Linked DNA regions of Pseudovibrio sp. M1P-2-3. The protein of the gene in region 1 interacts with the protein of each later gene in a pairwise test. Links are inferred from orthologs where the notes say so. Each region holds a gene or a part of one and is shown on either strand. Other genes may lie near its edges. The genes, in order: pheT and secD.

Region 1 (12,155 bases):
TCAGGCCCTGAAGATGGACGACTGAGACCAGTTTTGCCTCAAGAATAGTCCACGCCTGTGCATCTGCTTAGCGCACAAATATACGAACTTATTGAAAGGCAGCCATCTGGCTGCCTTTCGTATATATACTTAAGTTCTAATTAAGTATATTTTTAACAGATATTTATTTAAACACGCTTTAATTGCCTTTTTATCAATCATAAGTTGATGCAGCTAAAATACACCTACCTAGGCAACTGGCTATATTTCTGCCCTATCAGTAAAAATGGATTTGCTATGAGTGAAAATAATACAACTCAAATCAACATTAACGTAAGTGAAAACCAAAAGTCGGCCATTATAGGATTTGTTCTGTGGTTCTTTCTTGGAATGCTCGGTATTCATCGAATCTACATGGGCAAAATAACTTCAGGCATAGCCATGGCTGCCATGACGGTTATAGGCGGGATTACAGCTATCTTCTTAATAGGTTACTTTATTTTAGTTGCAGTGTGGGTATGGTGGATAATAGATCTTGTTCTCATGGCTATTAATGCAAGTAAAGGTCAAAAGTTGCTCTAGAGTTGCAAATATAACCCAGCTTTGTACTATGCAACCAATCGCTTGACTATCTCTTGGGGCCTCGCTTCTTTTACTACCCAAAGCGAAGCCCCAAATAGGAATTTCAATAGGCCTGTTTAACTCACAACTGATGAGGCTCGCCCTCTCCGCCATTCAAATAGTCCTTCAGGCTATTTGCAAAATATCGTTCCCATCCGTCTACACAGATCTCATGGCATTGCAGTGCTGGAATCAGCCCCTCATGGGTAAGCGTTATAGAGCATCCTCCATTCTTTTTTCTAATATCCCAGCGTAGCCTCGTGTCATTCCATTCTTCAGGCTCAGAAACCTGCCGACTTATAATATTGGAAGCCGTGCACGACCAAAGAACCTGCTCAGGTACTTTGGAGTGGTCCAGACGAAAGGTCTTGAATGATGGCCCAAAGTGAACGGTCATCTCACCCTCTTTGCGGTCAACTTCCGGCGTCCACCATTTCTCAACATCCCCGATAATCGCTTGGCAAGCGCGATCAGGAGAGCAGGCAACCTCTATCGTTTGCGTGTAACTTTCGCTCGGGCTCTTCCTATAGGAAGCCTTTGCGAGAAACTCACCTACACTTTTGCGAAGGGCACCAAAATGCTTATCCCAGCCTTTATCGAAGGCTTGAAAGAGGTTGAGAGCGACAGACCCTGCAGCGTCTTCAACCCCATCGTGGGTCAGTAACAAACGGGTACCACCGGCAACCTCCTCCAACTCCCAAATCACAGTCGTCTCATTGTGTTTTAGTGGTTCAACGATAAAGGTGGTGACGAGCCTGTGGGGCGGGTCCATTTCAAGTACCTGCCCCCATATCAACGGAACGCGCCGGTCATTCTCATCGACACGGTAGAGGCTATAGCTCGCGCCACTTGAAAGGTTCTCTTCTGCGGGGTGATACCACTCCCCAAGCTTATCCTTGTCAGTCAAGAACGACCAGACGATCTCACGGGGAGCTTCAAAGAAAATAGATTTCACCAGAGTTGCCGAATTCATTGCTCTTCCTTTCCTTGATTTGCCTGCTCACGTGCAACTGCATCTTGCAGGAGTGACAAGCGTTGATCCCAGAATTGGCTGAAGTAGTTGAGCCAGTCGGAAACCGACTTGAGACCTTGCGGCTCCAGCCTGTTCACCCGCTCCCGCCCCCTTGGAAGCACTGAAATGAGTTCCCCTTCGCCAAGAATTGTCAGATGTTTTTTGACTGCAGCGCGGGTGATGTCGAAATGAGTGCAAACCTGAGCGATTGTCATGTCTTGACGACTCAACAGCAAGAGAATTTCGCGGCGTGTCGGGTCCGCAAGAGCACGAAAAACGCACTGTTCCTGTTTTGAGTGGTAGCTTTGCGGGGTGGGCATACGGGCTGTTTCTCCTCATCCAATACCAAAAGGTACCACATAATGTAGTACCTTTTGGTATTATGTCATTCCCCCAAATATAAGGGAAATACAGATGTGATGCGGAATAAGAGCTCTAAAATAGGAGAACTGTCCTGCCCTATATCCGGGTTAAACAGCTCCCAAAAGGGTTGGCCACAGTACTTTTTTACTCGTCCTGAAAGAATTTAAATGCCCCACAGAGCGCAACCCATAGTCTTTAGGCTGAATTCGAATTCTCTCAATATCCGCTGCTGAATAAACACGTGTCAACCGATCGGCAGCTACCGTCGGGACCATCTGGTCATCTTCAAAACTGATAATGCGCATGGGGCCTGCGTAAGGAACTGCTTTCCCTTGGCGAATGCTTTTCTCTACTTGCTTTTCATAGAGGTTTCTCTCATTGCACCATTGTCGCCATGTCCAGAAAACATCGGAGGGCATGTTCTCGGCCATGCCAAATTTACTTCCTACAAAATAACCCTTAGCCCTCGTCCAAAAGGGACCGAGAATATGCCAGAATAAACCTACCCAAAAAATATAGGGAAACGAATGATCGTAGAGATGTGTCGGGCCACTGGCCACGGTTGTCATGCGGTCAATTTTGGACGTATTTTCGTGAAACGGCGTTCCTAACCCGCCAAGTGATTGCCCTATAACATGCACCTCTGGCGTTTTTGCCAGAGAGACAAGATAGTCTAGAGCCGCTTGTTGATCGCAAATGGCCCAGTCCATCATATTGGCCTTACTGGCCTTGAGTGCATCAATCGTTTTCGGCTCATTTTTCCCGAAATCTCGATAATCATAGGTAAGCACAAGGTGGCCCTGCTCTGCAGCCCACTTAGCAAATGGGTGATAAAACGACTGGGGAACACAAGTCGCAGCATGGATCACAAGTGAGGACTTGAGAGGCCCGCGTGGCCAAAAAACAGTTCCACGCAGCGTCTCCCCATTGGAGGGGAAACTCACCGTTTCTTCTTTCACCCTTTCCTCACTCTTCAGCATCTCGCCCATAGTCCTTCCCACATATTAGCCATCCTCAAACAGCACAGTGTAGCTGCTCCATTAGAATAACAAGCTGCCCATTGGTTCCACTGGATTTTAAGGAATGCTGACAAACAGGCCTGCAAAAGTTAGGACTAAGGATAGCTGCCTATCATTTTTGTTCCTCTAATTTTCGGATAATTCTAGAATTAGTTAGGCAGATATTTTCATAGTCTCTCTCTAGTCTATTAATAAATTGCAGTGATTTCCAAGGAGCAGACCATGTCTCTTCACGTGGGAGAAGTTGCGCCGGATTTTACGGCGGACACAACGATAGGTACTATTAACTTCCACGAGTGGAAAAAAGACAGCTGGGCTCTTTTCTTCTCCCACCCCGCCGACTTCACTCCCGTGTGCACAACAGAACTCGGCCGTGCCGCACAGCTGCAAGAGGATTTCAAAGCTCGGAACGTTAAACCCATCGCTCTTTCAACCGACAGAATTGAGGACCACTTGCGGTGGGTCTTCGACATCAATGAAACTCAAGATGCCTTGGTGCGCTTTCCGATTATTGCAGATAATACAATGGAAATATCTCGCATGTATGACATGATCCATGCGCAAGAAAGCGAAGTGAAGACCATCCGCACTTATATGATCATCGATCCCGACAACAAAATCCGAGTAACCTGCGCCTACCCAATGGCCGTTGGACGCAGTTACACAGAAATTTTCCGGATTATAGATGCTTTAATCGTCAGCGACATGCATCAGGTCGCCACTCCTGTTGACTGGGAGAAGGGGGACTCGGTCATCATCCCACCTAATATTGACAACGCCACTGCCCGCCGTATGTTCCCCCGCGGCTGGAATGAAGTCCTGCCATATCTGCGTTATACGCGCTACGATCAATAGAGAGTGCCCGCATCAAGCCCCCCTTCATATACTGACAATATCAAAATTATCGGCTTACATTATAGCGATTGACCTTCTGTGCTTGGGAAGTGACCATTAACCGACTAGGCACAGGAGATTCAGATTGCCTTCCCACAACATACCCCTCATTTTGACTGTTATACTCGGCCTCGCTGCCTGTGCTTCTGCAGGTAACGAGACCCTTAGAAGCGAGACGCAGGTTTCACTGGACCAAAAGTTTGAAAAGGGTGTGACTACAAAAGAGCAGGTTAAAACCTCTTTCGGACAACCTCAGACTTTGAATTTCACAGACAGTGGGAATGAAGTCTGGAAATACAGGCACGTACGCGCAAAAGCAAAGGCGACTAATTTCATACCCGTTGTCGACCTTCTAGCAGGTGGTCAAGATTTAAAGACGAAAGAGCTCGCACTTTTCTTTGACACAAACGGCGTTCTGGTCAACTACTCCATGACTGAATCTAAAAGTGAAATCCGTACTGGGCTCATCACCGCTAACGCTCAGTAGATAACAAAAACGCGGCGCTCAAGATGAACGCCGCGTTTTATTTTTTCATCTACTTGCAAGTCTTACCCGCGTAGTGTTCCGCCGGTTGTTTTTGCGACAGCTGCAACAATCTTGGCAGAGACAGCTTCGATGTCCTCATCGGTCAAGGTTTTCTTAACCGGTTGAAGCATCACGTCGATAGCCAGAGAACGCTGGCCTTCTGGAACGCCTTGCCCCTCATAGATATCAAAGAGTGTTACGTCTTTGATCAGATTTTTGTCCGCACCACGGGCAGCTCTTAGGAGCTTTTCAGCCGGAACATCCGCATCCACAAGGAACGCAAAGTCACGGCGCACCGGCATCAGATCAGCCGCATTGAGTGCGCCCTTGCTGCGGGTTGCTTTTTTCTTTGGTGCTGGAGGTGCGTCAATGAACACTTCAAAGCCGACCAGCGGGCCTTCAAGATCCAGCTCTTCCAGTGTTTTGGGGTGAATTTCACCAAACAGAGCCAGCGTATTCTTCGGACCCAGCTTCAACGCACCGGAACGACCGGGGTGGTAGTAGCTCGGCGCATCTGTGAACACCATCAACTTCTCGGTCGGAGCACCAATGGCAGACAGTGCAGCTTCTGCATCCGCCTTGGCATCAAACACGTTCACAGCCTCAGAGTTACCGGACCAGTGACGACCTGCGCCGCCCATGGACGCAGTTCCGCGGCGGATACCGGCAACGACCATTTTCTGGCCCTTTTCCGTATCATCCGTGAACACTTGTCCAACTTCGAACAGAGCGACATCCGGATAGCCACGATCAGCATTACGCTGAGCAGCAGTTAACAGACCCGGCAACAAGGACGGACGCATGTCGGACATATCTGCGGAAATCGGGTTAGCCAATTCCAGTTCCTTGCCGCCGCCATCGAAGATTTCAGCTTGACGTTTGGAAATGAAGGACCATGTGACAGCCTCGTCCATACCACGCGTTGCCAGCGTACGGCGGGCGCTGGAGCGGCGGTTTTGGCTCACGGTCAAAACTTTTTCTGAGACAGGCGACATGCGCGGCAAAGTTTCGGCTGGGACATTATCCAAGCCAATAATGCGCACAACCTCTTCAACCAGATCAGCTTTGCCATGTACATCCGGTCGCCAGCTTGGTGGAGTTACCTGAACGCTCTCACCTTCACCGGAAATAACAAAACCAAGCGCACTCAAAATACCTTTGATTTCATCGCTGGAAACATCCAGACCAGACAGGCGTTTTACTTCTGCAAACGGGAAGTTGATGACCAGTTCATTAGAAGGAACATCACCGGCAAGGGTTGCCTCGGTTGCTTCGCCGCCGCAAAGGTCGATCACCATTTGCGTTGCAGCGTCCAAGCCTTCAGCCATGTAATTCGGGTCAACACCGCGCTCAAAGCGATAGCGTGCATCGGACACAACATTGAGCTTGCGACCTGTGCGGGCAATCATCAACGGGTCCCAAAGAGCTGATTCAATGAGGACATTCACAGTCTCATTGGTACATCCGGACTGCTCGCCGCCCAAAATACCACCAAGAGACTCAACGCCGTTATCATCGCTGATTACAACAGTACCACTCTCGAGAGCGTACGTTTTACCATCAAGACCGGCGTAGTCCTCACCGTCACCATCATAGTGGGTTACAACCAGATCACCATGCACCTTATCCGCATCGAACACATGCAGAGGACGGCCTTGGTCGAATGTCATGTAGTTGGTAATATCAACGAGGGTGTTGATCGGGCGCAGACCAATATCGCTCAAGCGCTTTTGCAGCCACTTTGGCGAGGGGCCATTTTTCACGCCCTTTACCAGACGCAGACCGAATGCAGGACAATGCTCTGGATTATCACCCAGCTCCAGCGTCAAACCAATAGGGTTCGGACCAGTTGGCGCGAATGCTGGTGCCTTTGGAGCTTTCAAGGTACCTAGGCCAGCAGCAGCAAGGTCGCGAGCGATGCCGTAAACACTGGCGCAGTCAGGACGGTTTGGAGTGAGACCGATTTCGATGACAGGATCATCAAGGCCCGCATACTCAACGTACGGCATTCCAACAGGGGCGTCATCCGGCAGGTCGATCACGCCGTCATGCTCATCAGAAAGTTCCAGCTCGCGCTCGGAAGCCATCATGCCGAAGCTTTCAACATCGCGGATTTTGCCAACGGACAAAGTCACATCAAGACCGGGAACATAATCGCCCGGCTTGGCAAACACACCCACAAGTCCAGTGCGGGCATTCGGCGCGCCGCAAACAACCTGCAACGGATCACCTTCACCGGTGTCCACTTTCAGTACGCGTAAACGATCTGCATTGGGGTGCTGCTCCGCATGCAAAACCTTGGCGATTTTGAAAGCGCCAAGCTTTTCAGCAGGGTTAACAACCTCTTCGACCTCAAGGCCGATCATGTTCAGTTTCTCAAGAATCTCGTTGAGACTTGCATCGGTCTCAAGATGGTCCTTGAGCCATGAAAGAGTGAATTTCATTGATCTGCTCTTCTTTATCTAGGCAGCGGAAGGACCGCGAATTACTTGGAAAGGCCAGCCAACAGAGTTGGCATGTCCAGAGGGCGGAAACCATAGTGCTTGATCCAGCGTACATCGCCATCAAAGAACGCACGCAAATCTGGCATGCCGTATTTCAGCATGGCAAGGCGGTCGATACCGATGCCCCAGGCAAAGCCTTGGTAGACGTCAGGGTCGAGGCCACAATTACGCAGGACATTCGGATGCACCATGCCCGAACCCAGAATTTCCATCCAGTCGGAGCCTTGACCGATTTTCACTTCACCGCCCGAGCGGTCACACTGCACGTCCACTTCCATGGAAGGCTCGGTGAACGGGAAGAAGCTTGGGCGCAAGCGCAACTTCACATCATCCACCTCGAAGAATGCCTTGAGGAATTCCTGCAGGGTGCCCTTCAGATGCCCAATGTGGCTGGCTTTATCGATGACAAGACCTTCCAACTGGTGGAACATGGGCGTGTGCGTCTGGTCACTGTCACAGCGGTATGTGCGGCCCGGAATGATAATGCGCAGCGGTGGCTCCTGTGTGCGCATGGTGCGAACCTGCACTGGAGAAGTGTGCGTACGCAGCAACTTGCGCTCACCCTCTTCGTTTTCATTGAAGAAGAACGTGTCGTGCATTTCACGCGCTGGATGCCCTTCGGGAAAGTTCAATGCTGTAAAGTTCAGCTCATCCGTTTCAACGTCCGGCCCTTCGGCAACAGAAAAGCCCATATCTGCAAAAATGGCGGTAATCTCGTCCACCACTTGAGAGATCGGGTGAATGTGGCCCATTTCCGTAGGCGCAGCACGCAGCGGCTGTGTCACATCAATGGTTTCGCTTTTCAAGCGTGCATTCAGGGTTTCTTCCTTAAGCACGGTTTTACGAGCAGCAATGGCATCGGCAACACGGTTTTTCAGGCCGTTGAGTGCCGGCCCCATTTCCTTACGCTCTTCCGGCGTCATTTTGCCGAGCGTCTTCATTTTCTCAGAAACGGAACCCTTTTTACCAAGGGACGCCACGCGCACATCTTCAAGCGCAGCTTCGCTGTCAGCACCGGCAATAGCGGTGTTGATATCAGCTTCAAGTATTTCGAGGTCGGACATAATCCCTCAAAGGTTTGCAGCAGGCTTTAAAAGCCAAGCGATAATAACGAATTCGTGGAGTGTCTTTTAGCAGGTTTACAGCGGCTTTCCAGTGGTGAACCATGAATTTTCCAAGTGCCGACAAAGGTATTTCCTACTCAGTGTCTCAAGGCGGGCTCACGCTGGACTTTATCTTGATAGCTTTGGAAAATTTGAGGCGTTCCGCAAACGGATCATGCGCACTGTAGCGTGTTAATTACACACTAGAATCTAAATCGTCCGCATGCAGGCCCTGCGTGAATATGGGGGGAAACGGAGCGAATCGTAGCTCGGTTATGCTGATGGAACTCTATCATGCAGCTAGACTAGTAAAGACTACATCCAAGATCAATCAATGATTTAAGGAAGGAACACGCGCAATTATAGGCCCCATATATTATGGGTATGTATTTATACGTGCATATAGTCTAATGTTCTATGGCTGCATATATTTGGGGGGAGATAGACAATGATTGAATTTCTCTGCGTTATGGCCATCCTTGCCATTATCACCATTGTCACCCACTGGCGCAAAGATGGCGGAAAAGACACACAGCAGCGGACCAGCCAACGTGTAAAAGGACGACGTGGCACTCACGCTTCTCGCTGAAAACTACCGATCTCCGGATTATATGTGGCCGTTAAACCTCAAACCAGTTTAGCTTAGGCCCCATGTTGTGCACGAGAGTTTCCCCAATGCGGCCTGTTTGGCCCCATGCAAAATGAACATGGCCACACAGGTTCAACACCGGTTGTGTGCTCTTTACGGCATCATGTACTGAAACACTGCCCCCATGAGAACCATCTTTATGCAGGTCCGCAATGCCATAGGGCGGCGTGTGGGTTACCAGAACGGAGCCACGCGGACACGAAGAGAGCAGCGCCTCTGCCACCTCTTCGCTCATCGCCTCTCCATGATTCTTGTCCATCTGCTTGGGCACTTCTTTTCCCAAACCAAAAAAGAAATGGCCTTCCAGCTCTACACCTGTACCGTGCAGAAAGTGCCCTAACTCCCAACCTGCACAAAACTCTTTCAGTTCGTGTTCACGATCATGATTTCCCGAAACCAGAACAACAGGGACCCGGCACCCTTTCAAAATCTCGAGCGTATCCAGAAGGCCAATACCTTTATGGGCAAAATCTCCCGCTCCAACAACAACGTCCGCTTGAGCACTTTCCTCTACAATGGAATAGGCAACATCTTGCTTACGATGAAGGTCGCTAAAACCCAGAATACGCATGGGATACCTCTTGGCACTTACAGTAAGTCTTGAGAGCGGAAATACAGTATTTCCGTCACTTTGCAAAGCGTAGAAGAGCCGCGCCCATTAAGGTCATCATGGTCGAGAAAACCCGCCAAACACTAATGCTTTCTTTGAGCACAAAGGTACCAATCACCAGCGCAAAAATAATACTTGTTTCACGTAGTGCAGTCACCAGAGCAATCGGGGCAAGGGTAAATGCCCAAATGACAAGCGCATAGGCTACATATGACGCCAACCCACTCCCCAGAAATAAGAGTTTATTATGCAGTACCAACCGCTTCAGCACCAATGGATTGCGGTAAAGCATGATTAAGAAAAATAGCAGGGAATTTCCCAGAGACAGGATAGAGTAAAAGCTCAGCGAGTTTCCGGAGATGCGGGCCCCCATACCATCAATAAGAGAATAAGATGCAATAAAACACCCTGTTATAAAGGCCAAAATTGAAGCTCCGTTATTGCGTGCTCCGCTGCGCTTGCGCTCCAATGAAATACTCAAAATGCCTGCTGCAATGGTAAAGACTGCCAAAAGCTCCAGCCCCGCAAGCACCTCACCAAGAAACAATACCGAAACACCAGCCACCAACAGGGGCGCTGTTCCACGTGCCATAGGGTAAACTTGGGTTAAATCCCCTAGCTTGTAGGAATAGAGCAGGAAAATCTGATAGCCGGTGTGGAGCACGATTCCCGCGAGGATATAGGGAATACTCTCCAGGGCCGGTAGCGGTACAAACAACAGAGCCAGCAAGGCAAAGGGCACATGCCCCAAAACTACCGCGCTCATGCCCAGATACTTGTCACTCCCCCCTTTAACCAGAGAATTCCAAAGGGCATGAAGAAAAGCAGCCGCAATAACCGCAACAAAAACATAAAATTCCAAGAAAGCCTCCGAGTCCTCAATTCTATCTGGAAGGACACAGTATAAGGTGTGCGAATCGCTAGTTTACCGAGCAGAGCAGACTAGGGGCTTTCGGGATCGTGTCAAATCGAATGCAGTTTTCTGCAATCAGAGCTTTCCCTTGCCTACCGCGTAATTTTTATCCAGCAAGATTTCTAGGTGCCGTTTCAGGCGCCGCTGCGTACGGATGTTTTTAAAGAGTTTAATTTCATAGATCGGAATAAGGTGGTGATTATAATAGGGCTTCACATCGAAGCTCTTGCAGTAGAGCTTGCCATTTTCATCCACCACAATAGCAATATTCTCGGGGCGGTCGGCAAAAGCTGCCAGTTTGTGCTCTCTCAAAACATCGAAGTACTTTGTCAATGCCTCTCTGAGCTCTGGATTTTGAATATTTTTGTGCTTCCTGAGATATTGGCGAATGGTTTTGGTATCGCTGTTCCAAAAGTTCGTAATCCGCTCAATCATGAGTGCAGGGCCCCGATCCGTCTCCACCATTCCGTAGACTTTTGTGAAATAGCGGTGACCTGCAAGCCCCTTATCCTCGAGCACACGCCAACCCATAATTTCATCATGGTTGCCGCTCAAGTGCCTGGTTCCCAGTCCCAGCTTATTGCGAAACTCTCTCCGAAGCCTTTTAAGTCCACGATTCTTTCGAGGGGGGCGCGGGGTTTTTCCATCAAACTTTAAGAGCTTAGTGTCATCGTCAGCACACTCCCATGACTGGCGAAAACCACCTTTATTCACGTAATTCCCGACCCTATAGACCTTGTGATCACTCTTGTTAGGCACTGCATACTCCGAAAACATTATCACCGCTTTTATAGGGGAAACCCAAGGCTTTTCAAGGCTCTCAATTAAGCCCTCAGCACACTCAACCTCACATTGAGAAGAGCATAGATATGTATTTATGTTTACACTTTTCTTCTGGGTTTAGAGTAATCTGTGCTTACAATTACCATTCATCAAAGTCGTTGGGGCAAAGAGTTTTTATGGTTGACGTTGCAGCAAAACCAAACGGGCACATCAATAAACTTCTTGATCTCTTCAAGAGCAAATTTCCCCTTCATTTCATCTGGCCCTACATTGTCAATGCCAGTGCCCCGATCAAAGGGAAGATGGAAACATTTAACCTGATGACAGCACAGGGCCAAACATACAGCTACGTAATTTACATACCACCCGGTTATGAAGACGGTGACGAGGAGTATCCTGTTCTCTATCACCTTCATGGGGCCGGAGTTATACGCAATTGGGTGGAGCTGGATTGCAACCGCCTCGCCAAACAGCAGGAAAATGCAGTCAGACAAGGCAGTACGCACCCTCACATCATTGTGGCTCCCATTGACAAAACCCGCTTTTCCATGTGGGTCGATTCAGTAGATGGTCAAAGTCAGGCCTATTCCAAGTTCATGGATATTCTGATCCCCCATGTGGAGAGTACTTACAAGACCATTGCAAAAAGAGAAGGGCGCGCCCTCTCCGGCTTTTCCATGGGTGGGTTCGGGGCTGCTATCACTGCATTTAAAAAGCCGGATTGTTTCAATAAAGTGGTTATCTGGGACGGGGCCATCCATACGTGGGATAGTCTTTATGAAAACCGGAGAAAAATTGCCCGATCAATCTTTGGGGGCACTGCGTATTTTAACAGCTGGTCGCCGTGGAAAGGCTCTTTTACTTCAACCCAAGAGCCGCCTCAGTTTTTCATCGTGACAGGCGAACTGAAAGAGCCCAACGAGAACTTTGTAGAGCTCTTAAAAGGTCAAGGCGCAGAAGTTGAGTATATAAGCACCTCATGCGGGCATGACCTGTTCTGCATGCTGCAAAATGCGGGACAGGACTTCTACCGTTTTCTTGGTAAAGACTTCTAGCCCCCATTTTTGCGATAAGGGGGTGCGCTAGGCCACCTGCTCTTTTTCTGATTTCAGGCATCCATCCAGCCAATCAGCAATTTTTTCAGGCTCGGGAGATACTTTTACAGCAATACCAGCGGTG
Region 2 (12,021 bases), 2.3 Mb from region 1 along the record:
AAAAGGGATGCCCATACGCTGCGTCCTCCCAATTGCGGTTTAAATTCCAGTCATCCGTAACATCATGATCATCAAAGATCATGGCCACAGGCAAGTGCGCCATAAGTCGGCGTACAGCTGGTAATCCTTCAATAAAGTTTTGTAAGATACCTTGCTCATTTCTGTATAGTTCAAGGTCCGCGGGACTTAACCCCTCAGGTTCATCAGGCGATAAAACTTCCCATGCAGCTGGTGACCAGACTAATAAGTACATACAAAAGAACTCTGCGAGGGTGATCAGATGGTTACGCGCATGAACTGATGTAAAAATTGGCTTTTCGGCACCTTTAAAAAGAACCAAACCAAGTGCTTTTCCAGCTTTAGAATTCGGAAGAAAGCTCTCGCGGTTAAAATAGGTATCTTTATGCTTATATAAGTCAGTACCCGTTATTGGGGCCTTACTGTCCAGCTGAGACAAGTCTTCATCTTCAAAACCAAGCCACTGTATAAGACCGTGAATTGCTCTAAGCACAGGTCCCGCTACATCATCAGCGTAGATCTGGTCACCGCTCATCACCAGAGCCGCAGGCCATTGACAATGTGTTGGCCCTTCTTGAACAACACCATCTACCCTATTTGCAAGATAGTCATCGGCAAGAACCAACCCATCCGTGGAATCGTGATGAGGCTTACGACAGGAGCCGTGGAGCAGGGCTCTAACATTTTGACTAAGGATAAAACCCGGCAACGTCTGCTGTTCGTAACATAAGTCTGGTGCCCAATTGGTGTGATCTTGCCAGCCACCTTCCTGATCATCCTCCAAGAAGAGAGAAAGTCGATAGGCAATCCACTTTTCTGTAGGCAATGCGGCGTCCAACGGCAAATCAATAAGAATATAATAAAGATTTCTACCAGCTGCGATGCAGCAGCCCCCCTCCTCTTCCGGTAAGATTTCATAGACTTGCTCTCGTGCTTCAGTTGGAAACAATTCAATCCGAACCTTTGCCCTTGCGCGAGTGGCGAGCCAAAATGTGAGACGTTTTGGTTGGAGCCTTCTCAATATCGGACCAGCAAGAACAGCGGGAAGACTTTTAGGCTTTGCCATGAAGTGTAAGTGCCTTTTTATAATTTTGAGCCTTGAAGGCATTCTTTATTTTCAAGTTAAAATAAGGTTCACTCTTACTTGGTCTTCCCACAGCAGACATCAAGCCTGCACGCACACGTTTTCTAAGTAACCGCAACATTTTACTGTTTCAGAACGTCTAGGGCACGGCTCATTATTTATTCTAGGTCCGAAGCCTTTATTTTTGACCAAACAGTGAGCAGCATAATATCTGGCGGATTACCGTTTGGTAGCCGCCAGCTATCAATGACATACTTTTGACCAGACATTTTCTCGCGAACAACAGCCGTGGCATGAGGATATTTGCCATCAAAAAAATACCCTCTGGTTTGCGGCCTTTCAACAATATGGTGCCTTAACAAACTCTTGGACTGCAAAAAGACGAGTAAACTTGTCGTATTTGCAGCTTCATCTATACAGTCCATTTGTCCAGGAACCCCAGCATTGTAGATATCCAGTCCACCTAAATCATCTGAAGAACCAATCAATTTGCCAACCCGCTTTTCTTGCCAACTGACTGCATTCGATATTGCTTGCCGCTCCAATTCGGGAGTTTCCCCTCCTTTAGCAAAAATCGTACGCAATTGCGCCATATCGCCTTTTGAAAAATGTACAGAAGAGTGATAAGTGCAGCCGAACCCGTGACATATATAAACTCTGTCCTGCTTGCCTTCCCGCGCGCCCATTTGACCATACCACGCTGCAATTTCTTGTTCTGACGTTATGGAACATCCAGCGCAGCCCAAAGCAAATAAGAGGACTGGCAACCCACTTTTTAGGATTCGATAAGCCAAATAGACCCCGCTCAAACTGGTCAGACTTGGGAATTAATGGAGCCGATGATTGAATGCATCAAGCTCTCAGGGTAAGCAGGAGCCAACTACCTGTATTTTTCATGCGGCTGACGTTTTTTTGCACCACGAAGTATGACGACATGCAGGCCGAAAAGAACATTTAAAATAGGATCTTCTATGACACAAAAGCCTATCCATGTGGTTGGCGGCGGACTAGCCGGAAGTGAAGCAGCTTGGCAGATTGCCCAACGAGGCCTCAACGTTGTACTTCATGAAATGCGCCCACAAAGAAAAACTGATGCGCACAAAAGTGACGGTCTGGCAGAGCTGGTTTGTTCCAACTCATTCCGTTCTGACGATGCTGAAAACAATGCTGTAGGCTTATTGCACGAAGAGTTACGTAATGCTGGCTCTTTGATCATGAAAAGTGCCGATGCAAACAAAGTTCCAGCGGGCAGTGCCCTTGCCGTTGACAGAGATGGGTTTTCCAACAGCGTACAAGCAGCACTTGAAGAGCACCCGAATGTAGAAATTCGCCGAGAAGAAGTTTCTGGCATTCCACCGCAGGAATGGGGAAAAGTCATTCTGGCAACTGGCCCGCTAACCTCTCCCAGCCTAAGTGAAGACATTCTACGGGTTACCGGTGAAGATTCCTTGGCCTTCTTCGATGCAATCGCTCCAATTATCCATACAGACTCCATAAATATGGATGTGGCATGGTTCCAATCGCGCTATGATAAAGTTGGCCCCGGCGGCAATGGTAAGGACTACATCAACTGTCCGTTAGACAAGGAGCAGTATGAAGCATTCATTGATGCTCTTATATCTGGAGAAAAAACGGACTTTAAGGAATGGGAACAAAACACCCCCTACTTCGATGGCTGTCTTCCCATCGAGGTTATGGCAGAAAGAGGCCGAGAAACGCTTCGCCATGGTCCAATGAAACCCATGGGGCTCACCAACGCTCATCAGCCTGATATCAAAGCCTACGCCGTTGTTCAGCTCCGGCAGGACAACGCTCTTGGGACCCTCTACAATATGGTCGGGTTTCAGACAAAGCTGAAATACGGAGCCCAATCCGAAATATTGAAAATGATCCCGGGCTTGGAAAATGCGCAATTTGCGCGCCTTGGTGGACTGCATCGCAACACGTTCTTGAACTCCCCTAAAGTTCTGGACGAAACTCTTCGCCTGAAAGCTGCACCACATATTCGCTTTGCCGGGCAAATTACCGGCTGTGAAGGCTATGTTGAATCCACAGCGATTGGATGCATGACCGGTATTTTTGCGGCACACGAGGCTTTGGAAAAGAGCTTTGATATTCCTCCAGTCACAAGTGCATGTGGAGCGCTTATCGAGCACATTACAGGTGGCCACTTGGTGCATGAGGAAAGCGGCAAACCACGTTCGTTCCAGCCAATGAATATTAATTTTGGCTTACTCCCACCCTTGGACGAAATGCCAAAAGCAGAAGATGGAAAGCGGTTAAGAGGCAAGGACAAATCCCGCGCCAAAAAGCAAGCAATGGCCCGCCGCGGCTTGGAAGATTTCAAAGCGTGGATGTCTGACAAGAGCATCTGATACAAATAAGCCCCGCTGAGACCTCAATTGCACAGCGGGGCAAATTTTTTCGCATACGATATTTACTTTAACTCTTTATACAAAGTCTCAAACAACAAAACCCACGCGACCGCTTCAGCTCATTGTCAGTGCATATATCCCCCCAAAGCTGATACCAGTTTTCAAAGGCCCGTCTTACTTAAGTACTCTTGTCACCTCCTTACGTGACAAAAGCCGGGCTGCATTCCACATAGCCCACTGTCGCTTCAATTCGGGCAGAGGGTGAATAGGATGCAACTTCCCATTTTTAGGCCTCCTAAACCGCTTCCAGTATTGCTGGTTCAGCATCATCGGTAGGAATGCCGGAGCCACCTCTCCTACATTTCCGCTCAAGGATTTAAAGGCTTTGTTCTGATGAAACTCGGCATGCTCCACCATCTCTGCAACGGCAGATTCCAAACGCTCATTATAATCGCCACTAAACAGACGTTCCTGATCAACATTGTTCCGACGCATTACATCCATCGGAATAAACTGCTGGCGGCGACTGGCTTGCCAGGGCAGGGAGACAAGAAGATCTGTAATGCCGTTGGAAACTCCTCCATGCCCGCAGGCTTCACTATAGTTTGACGCCCGCTCATACCCTACAAGAATGATAACTGCCATTTGCATAAGGAGAGACTGCGTTTCTCCAGTATACCCCTCCAAATCCGCTAGTGACGGCATGGGATCGTTGTAGAGGTCGAACTGCCGCGCTTTGATCATGGACTCCAGCGCGGTTGCGGGTAACCCAAATTGATTAATTGCATAAATAAGCTCAGCTGCGACAGGGTTATCCTGCACGCTCCCGTGACTTTGCCCCGAAATAGCATCCAGCCACCATTGCAATCGAACCTCTCCTGGGAGAGGATCCTTCACCATTTCTCGAATGCGGGAAATTTCCAAGTTAAACGCGTAGAGTGCAAATAACCCTCGCCTTTTGTCTTCAGGCGCATACAAACAGCTCAGGTAGCGATCACGATCAATTTTAGTTACCTGCTCCCTGCAATAAGCGCTATTATCGCTCATAGTTTCTTCCAAATTAAATGGGTGACTTATTCAACTGCAAGAATAGCAGCTGCAACTGCCCGGTTTTCATCAAGTAGAACATTGAAAGTACGTACGGCATGGCCTGTCGCCATAACATCAGCCATGATGCCATGTTCACGGAAAACACTACGAATTTCATCGGGCAACGGCACTAAACTCGTACCTGTTCCAATGATGAGAATTTCAATCTCATCACTTTGGTCCAGAACCTGCTGAAAACAATCCAAATTGAAGTCTGTTGAAGACACAAGGTCCCATCCATGCATACCGTCGGGTACACAGATCAGGGATCCCCTGTGCGACATATCGGCAAAGCGAAACCCGCCATTTCCATAGGCTTCAATTGGAGCTCTTTGTGGGAAGTGAGCATCTCTTATAATAGTTTTCTGGCCACGCTTTGCCACTTTTACATCCTCGTTATGCGACCTCTTAAGCGGCCGCCCCGCCTTGTTTATGGTCCCCATTTTCCGACGACTTATCGAATGCAGAACGGCGCAAACGCATCAGCAACAGCAAAGGAGCTGCTAAGAAGATGGAGGAGTAAGTTCCAATGACCACACCAAAGATCATCGCCAAGACAAACGACCTGATAACTTCACCGCCGAATATCGCTAGCGCAAAGAGTGCCAGCAAGGTAGTGAAAGACGTCATTGTTGTACGGGACAATGTCTCGTTGATCGAACGATCAAGCAGATCTTCCAAAGTCATCTTTTTATAGCGGCGCATATTTTCACGAATGCGATCATAAACCACCACCGTATCATTCAATGAATAACCGATGATCGTCAGCACTGCAGCTATACTGGATAACGAGAAGTCTAATTGCAGGATCACAAATAGACCAGCTGTCAGCAAAATATCGTTAAACGTGGTGATGATGGCACCCAAAGCAAACTGCCATTCGAAGCGAAACCAGATGTAAAACATTATGAGAACGAGTGACGACACTACTGCCGTTACTCCAGAAACCGCTAACTCACCAGACACTCTGGGTCCAACAACTTCCGTACGCCGTATCTCAACATTATCTGACAGTACAGATTTCACTTTATCAAGAACCAGTTGTTCTTGACCGCCACCTTCACCCTGCTGTTCTATACGAATAAGAACATCAGAAGGATTTCCAAATTCTTGAACTTGAACGTCTCCCAAGTCCAACTGACTTAGGTCCGCTCGAATCTGTGAGATATCGGCGGGACCATTCGTTGTTTTAATTTCGATTAAGGTTCCACCTTCAAAATCGACACCAAAATTCAGTCCAATTGTGAAGAACATAGCAACAGCTGCAATGGCCATTACAACAGCTGCGGGAAAAGTTATCCGTCGCCATTTCATAAACCGGAAGTTAGTTTTCTCCGGAACAAGTCTTAGAAGTTTCATCGTAGCCTCTCCGGATTAAATCGGTAGTTGTGTCATTTTACGACGGCGCACCCAAACTGAAATCAAGAAACGGGAAACCGTAAATGCCGAGAAAACAGTAGAGAAGATACCGATCATCAAGGTCACTGCGAAGCCTTTTACAGGGCCAGAACCAATCATGAACAAAATAACAGCTACAATCAATGTAGTGATATTTGCATCAAGGATTGTCCCCAGTGCCCGGCTGTAGCCAGCGTCGATGGCACCAATTGCAGAACGCCCTGCCCGCTTTTCTTCACGAATTCGTTCGAAAATCAAAACATTGGCATCAACAGCCATACCAATAGTTAGAACAATCCCAGCAATACCTGGAAGTGTGAGGGTTGCCTGCAATGTCGTCAGCGCCCCAAACAACAAAAACACGTTTGTTATTAGAGCGAGGTTTGCAATCACGCCAAAGCTGCCATAAGCGGCAATCATGAAGATAATAACTAGAACTGCAGCAACTACGGAGGCAAACTTACCGGCATCAATTGAATCTTGACCGAGACCCGGACCAATAGACCGCTCCTCCAATACATTCAAACGGGCAGGTAAGGCACCGGCACGCATGAGAACGGCAAGATCATCGGCTGATTGAACTGTAAAGTTTCCCGATATTTGACCTGAGCCGCCAGTAATTGGCTCATTAATAGAGGGTGCTGTAATAACCTCATTATCCAAAACAATTGCAAATTGCTTGTTTACATTTTTCCGCGTGACATCAGCAAAAGTCCTTGCTCCTGCCGTATTAAAGCGAAAGCTCACCACCGGTTCATTTGTGCGCTGGTCAAAGCTTACCTGAGCATCCTGAAGGTCTTCTCCAGTTAGCAAAGGTGTAGAATCCAGTAAATAGGGTGTTTGACCGTCCGTGCCATAAACCACTTCCGTTCCTGCCGGTGGCCTACTTTGGAGTGCTTGCGTGGGAGACATAGCATAGTCAACCAAATGGAACGTCAACTGAGCTGTCTGCCCGATTAGATCTTTGAGTCTTTGAGGATTACTTTCACCTGGAGCCTCCACCAAAATCCGATCACTGCCTTGCCGTTGGATACTAGGCTCTGTCGTTCCGAGCTCGTCCACGCGGCGTCGGATCACTTCGATAGATTGTTTTACAACGGATGAAAGGCGCTGATTTAAGCCATCCTCTGTGAATGTGAAGCGGAAAAGTCCGTCTCCCAAGTCTTCCAGTTGATACTCATTAACGGGCTGCCCAGCAAAAACTCCCGTATTTAGCGGATTAAGCAAACCAGAAAGACGCTGTTGCGCTTCATCAATACGGGCAGCATCACGAATGCGAACCTGAACGCTATCCCCTTTGGCACTAAGCCCCGTATACCCAATGCGAGGCTTGTCACGCAACGCATTACGAACGCTGCCTGTCAACGTACGTAACTGCTTGTTCTTGTAATCTGCCTCATCAATCTCATACAGCAGATAAGCACCGCCTTGAAGGTCCAACCCTAGAACCACTTGTTTCTTAGGTAACCAGTCCGGCCAAGATTGGACAACGGATTGGGGAAAGAAGTTTGGAAGTGTTGCTAGCACACCACTTAAAACTACGAGGGAGATCAGGATGATCTTCCAACGTGCAAAATACAGCATAGTTGCTCTGCCCATTTCAGATCTACCCGCGTGGAAAAGTATTCTCTACGCGAGCAGATGTAAGAAAGTTAAAATAAAAGCTTACTTGCCTTCTTTTACAGGTTCAGTTTTAGACCTGACTTCTTGAATCATGGAGCGTACGAGGCGAATGCGAGTGCCCTCTGAAATTTCAACCTGCACTTCACTCTCGTCTACGACTTTGGAAACTTTACCAATTAGTCCACCTGAGGTGACAACAGTATCGCCGCGGCGAACATTATTAACCATCTCTTGATGGCTCTTCGCCCGCTGACGTTGTGGACGGATGATTAAAAACCACATGATCACAAAAATCAGGACAAATGGCAAAAACTGCATAACCATTGTAGTCGGGTCACTGCTTCCAGCAGCAGATTGCGCGAACGCAGGTGTGATAAACATTTAGTTCTCCTTGAGCCCCTTCTGGAATTTACAGCATGGGCAATTTAGGCCAATAATCGGGTGAAACACCTGTTCAACCTTAAAACCGTGGCTTGGCGCTGGACTATACAAGTCATCCCACCGTTTTCAAGGGATTGCCGTCAATACAAACACTTTCCCCAAGTGTCTTGAAAAAGACAGAGGCGTAATCCCCTTGATCTGCATAGTCGAATAACTACAATCTCTGGTCAACAGCTCTACAGTCAACTGTTATTTAGGTATGAAGGTATCAATGACCAGCCCCTTGCAATCAGATAAAACGTTTAAAGAGCTTATTACAAAGCTGAATAAACTGGTGGATTTAGCAATACTGGCTTTACCCACTAAACCCAAGGCTCCAATATTTTCCGAATGCAATGCCTTTTTGTGGATGAAATCAGATCATTCTCTGAAAAGCATTCCAAATGTTAATCAAACTCCTATTGACCTCTTATGTGCAGTAGAGCACTGCAAAACGCAGCTTTTAGCCAACACCACGCGCTTTGCAAACGGATATTCAGCTAATAATGTTTTACTTTGGGGCGCCAGAGGCATGGGGAAATCCTCCCTAATTAAAGCGTGCCATACCCATATAAATCAAACACTCTCGTGCTCTTCCACTAACCAGCTTTTAAAGCTGGTGGAAATTCACCGTGAGGATATTGAGGACCTTCCAATTCTCATGGACCTTCTTCGCTCATCACCCTATCGGTTTATAGTTTTTTGCGATGACCTGTCTTTCGATGGTGAAGATAGTAGTTACAAAAGCCTGAAAGCCGCGTTGGAAGGCGGAATTGAAGGGCGACCAGAGAATGTCCTATTCTATGCGACATCAAATCGACGTCACCTTATTCCACGTGACATGATCGAAAATGAACGCTCAACCGCCATTCATCCCTCAGAGGCTATTGAGGAAAAAATCTCCCTTTCAGACCGTTTTGGCCTATGGATTGGTTTTCATAACTGTTCACAGGAAGATTATCTCCAAATGGTCTCCACTTACGCCAACCATTTTGGCCTAGACTATGATGCATCCGCCCTGAAACAGGAAGCGTTAGAGTGGTCAATTACCCGCGGTTCACGTTCAGGGCGCGTGGCATGGCAGTTTATTCAGGACCTTGCTGGTCGCTTGGAAGTAAAACTTTAACAAATGTTTGGGAACCATCTACTGATTAATTAAAGCGCGCTGCGTTCATTTTCATTCACGCCCAGCGCTCTAACTCGCTAAGACTGCGGCAGATGCAACATTGGATCGACCGGACGATTATCCTTCCGTAACTCAAAGTGCAATTGTGGCTGAGTTACCGAGCCAGTTGCTCCGGTCGTGGCAATTACCTGCCCCCTCTTAACAATATCACCACGCCGGACAGAAAGATCCTTGTTGTGGGCATAAGCAGATACCCACCCATCTGCATGTCGAATTAAGATCAGGTTTCCAAAGCCCTTCAGCTCATTTCCAGCATAAACGATCGACCCTGCTTCCACGGCTTTGACTTGTGTACCTTCTGGAACCGCAAGATTAATACCATCATTCTTCGATCCTCCAGGTTTGGGTCCAAACTCAGATATGATCCGGCCCCTCACCGGCCAGCGGAAGTACTTCTCCCCTTTGGAGGTATTAGTGGTATTCAAATCTTCACTTTTCTTAGCTTCTTGAGCCAAGATAGGAGCTTTAGGTTCGATTGAGGCAACTACAACCTCTTTTACAGTCTCGCTTTGAGGTTTCTCAGTAACGATAACTTCAGGAGTACTGTGCGTTGCCAGTGGAGTTGGGGCCGTAGTTTGAGTTACTTCAGAAACAGGCACTGCTATAATTGGACTGGTATCATAGGAGATACTCTTTGGCTGCGGCAGCAGGCTAACAAAGGCAAGTTGCTGTGTGCCTAGCGAGACCTGTTTTTTCGGTTTGGCGCTGGGAGTAATGCGAACAGCATTTTGCCTCAGTCCGTCATAAACTGGCAGTTGCTTCGTCTGTACTGCTGCTGGGCGAACATAAACCGGTGTTGTTTGGGGTATACTGTCAGTAACAATTGGCCGAGCACCGCCAATAGGTGCTGGCGGTAAGGTTACAACAGCAACGTCAACTTCATTCGCGCTACTTTTGGTTTGTTCTGGCAAAATTTGAGCTTGGAGCGGTGCTGACGCTGTTTTGGGGATATGTGGTGCATTTCGAACGACCCTCCCCTCGGAATTTGCGTTATAAACAGGCGCCTTAGGCTCTGCTCGCACTGGAATGACTATCGTATCATTTGGTTGAATTGCGGACGGAACTGTTACCCTGTTCACCATCATTAAAGCATCAACAGGCACGTTATATTTATAGGAGAGAGTATAAACGTTCTCTTCCGGCCCAACCCGCACAGTCTGGCCTCCAACAGAGGTCCAGCCGGAATTCTGTTGAGGCGATTTAGTGAGACGCGCCGGAACTCTATCTCCTGCGAGAGGATTCAACGCTGTTCTTTCAACAGGGGCGTAACTCAACTGCGTACTTTCATCCATTGTTGCTCTGGGAGGAAGTTTTACAGCAGGTTCTGAGCTTGAATTTTGCTCAAGGGTATTGTCAGCATACAGAACAGTCCTATGACCATACGGGTCATTGGTTTCACCAAAGCGATTTAGATCAGAGCTACACGCTGTTAGAGCACTAACCACGACGGCGCTACAAATCACATTAAGACTGCTAGATTCAAAAAGTTTTCTATGACGTACCATGGAGCCCGACCCGAAATACAAGGGTATTGGAGTATAAAATATCAAGAAGAAGATTGATAATTACTTAAAAACAACATTCAACTCTGTCTAAAGTTTAACAGCTGTGCCCGGAGTTAAGGAAATAAACCGAAATTTACCCAAGTGCTCCTCCTGCAAATTCTCCCCCTCTTTCTCATAGGCAATCAAACTGCACATATGCTCCTCATCTTTTATTGGTGCGATTAAACGCCCGCCATAAGAAAGCCGCCCAAATAGAAAATCAGGTACGCGCTCCACAGCCCCATTGAGCAAAATACGATCATAAATCGTATCATCATCTTCAAAGGAAGGCATTTGGCTAAGACCATCTCCCTGAACAATCTTGACATTAGAAAGCTTACAGGCGTCCACACGGTCCCGTGCGAGCAAAACAAGGGACTTGTACCGCTCCATGCTCAAAATCGATCCTGCAATGCAAGAAAGTACCGCTGTCTGGTAGCCAGAGCCCGTTCCAATTTCCAAAAGACTATGATTGTTACCTAACTTCAAAAATGCAGCAGTTTTCCCGATTGTTGAAGGGGCTGTACTCATCTGCCCGCAATCAATAGGAAAGGCGCGGTCTTCATAAAGATACCTTTGCTGGGAGGCATTTAGAAATAGCTTTCGCGGGACATTTTCCAGAGCTTTTAGCACATTGCGATCAAGCACGCCGGCTGTACGAAGTCCCATTATCCACCCTGCACGAGCAGTGCGCTCTTGCGTCTCTTCACTTTCATACTGATCGACTAAAGCATCCATCATTCTGTGCCCTGCAAAGTAAGAATGTTCCTGCCCTTTTACAAACCTGTGCAAAAGGGCAGAATAAAGTCAACTCAGTGCGCTTTCCAAGTCAGAGATAACTTCTCGCGCCGTTAGATTCAAATGAAGCGGTGTTACCGAGATATACCCCTCCTTGAGAGCGAGAATATCCGTCCCTTCATCCGCTTTGGGCGGCTTATCAGTAAACGCTAGCCAATGATAAGGATTTCCACGGCCATCCTTACGCGAATCCACGTACATCGCATCTGTTCCACGCTGGCCTTGCGACACCACGCGCATACCACGAACCATATCAGCTGCAACCGCTGGAAAGTTCACATTCAGCAAAACACCCTCCGGCAAGTCAAATTTGAGCAGCTCACGCAAAACACCCGAGCCATGAGCTTCCGCTGTAGAGTAGTCAGGACCTTCATCTACGCCCCATCTGTAGTGCTGGGAAAGCGCAATTGAGCGCACTCCCAACAATGTCCCTTCCATAGCACCTGCGACTGTTCCAGAGTAGGTTACATCATCTGCAATATTACA

The links.
Region 2: the proteins of pheT (region 1) and secD interact in binary tests that used the Escherichia coli proteins (3 or more experiments, as listed by UniProt). The link is inferred for Pseudovibrio sp. M1P-2-3 from one-to-one orthologs.

The regions. Positions count from the first base shown.
Region 1 is NZ_JARRCW010000001.1:277,188-289,342, reverse strand. What follows is about bases 4,149-7,233. They hold pheT (phenylalanine--tRNA ligase subunit beta), read right to left. Parts: upstream 6,859-7,233; coding sequence 4,438-6,858; downstream 4,149-4,437. Other genes in these bases: pheS (phenylalanine--tRNA ligase subunit alpha), read right to left, coding at 6,900-7,233; P6574_RS01355 (hypothetical protein), read left to right, coding at 4,149-4,375. Also shown: lepA (translation elongation factor 4), read left to right, coding at 1-25; P6574_RS01380 (TM2 domain-containing protein), read left to right, coding at 277-561; P6574_RS01375 (SRPBCC family protein), read right to left, coding at 683-1,573; P6574_RS01370 (ArsR/SmtB family transcription factor), read right to left, coding at 1,570-1,932; P6574_RS01365 (alpha/beta hydrolase family protein), read right to left, coding at 2,083-2,964; P6574_RS01360 (peroxiredoxin), read left to right, coding at 3,217-3,849; more of P6574_RS01355, read left to right, coding at 3,974-4,148; more of pheS, read right to left, coding at 7,234-7,982; P6574_RS01340 (hypothetical protein), read left to right, coding at 8,470-8,610; P6574_RS01335 (metallophosphoesterase family protein), read right to left, coding at 8,642-9,241; P6574_RS01330 (DMT family transporter), read right to left, coding at 9,297-10,142; P6574_RS01325 (YrbL family protein), read right to left, coding at 10,269-10,952; P6574_RS01320 (alpha/beta hydrolase), read left to right, coding at 11,153-12,031; P6574_RS01315 (DUF2478 domain-containing protein), read right to left, coding at 12,059-12,155.
Region 2 is NZ_JARRCW010000001.1:2,606,788-2,618,808, forward strand. What follows is about bases 5,245-8,195. They hold secD (protein translocase subunit SecD), read right to left. Parts: upstream 7,549-8,195; coding sequence 5,941-7,548; downstream 5,245-5,940. Other genes in these bases: secF (protein translocase subunit SecF), read right to left, coding at 5,245-5,925; yajC (preprotein translocase subunit YajC), read right to left, coding at 7,630-7,968. Outside these bases: P6574_RS11290 (alkaline phosphatase D family protein), read right to left, coding at 1-1,084; P6574_RS11295 (hypothetical protein), read right to left, coding at 1,071-1,223; P6574_RS11300 (hypothetical protein), read right to left, coding at 1,261-1,695; methylenetetrahydrofolate--tRNA-(uracil(54)-C(5))-methyltransferase (FADH(2)-oxidizing) TrmFO, read left to right, coding at 2,074-3,477; P6574_RS11310 (phytoene/squalene synthase family protein), read right to left, coding at 3,652-4,524; P6574_RS11315 (Mth938-like domain-containing protein), read right to left, coding at 4,551-4,949; more of secF, read right to left, coding at 4,975-5,244; P6574_RS11335 (ATP-binding protein), read left to right, coding at 8,240-9,133; P6574_RS11340 (peptidoglycan DD-metalloendopeptidase family protein), read right to left, coding at 9,211-10,485; P6574_RS11345 (protein-L-isoaspartate O-methyltransferase family protein), read right to left, coding at 10,786-11,478; 5'/3'-nucleotidase SurE, read right to left, coding at 11,545-12,021. UniProt on the Escherichia coli protein: Part of the Sec protein translocase complex. Interacts with the SecYEG preprotein conducting channel. SecDF uses the proton motive force (PMF) to complete protein translocation after the ATP-dependent function of SecA.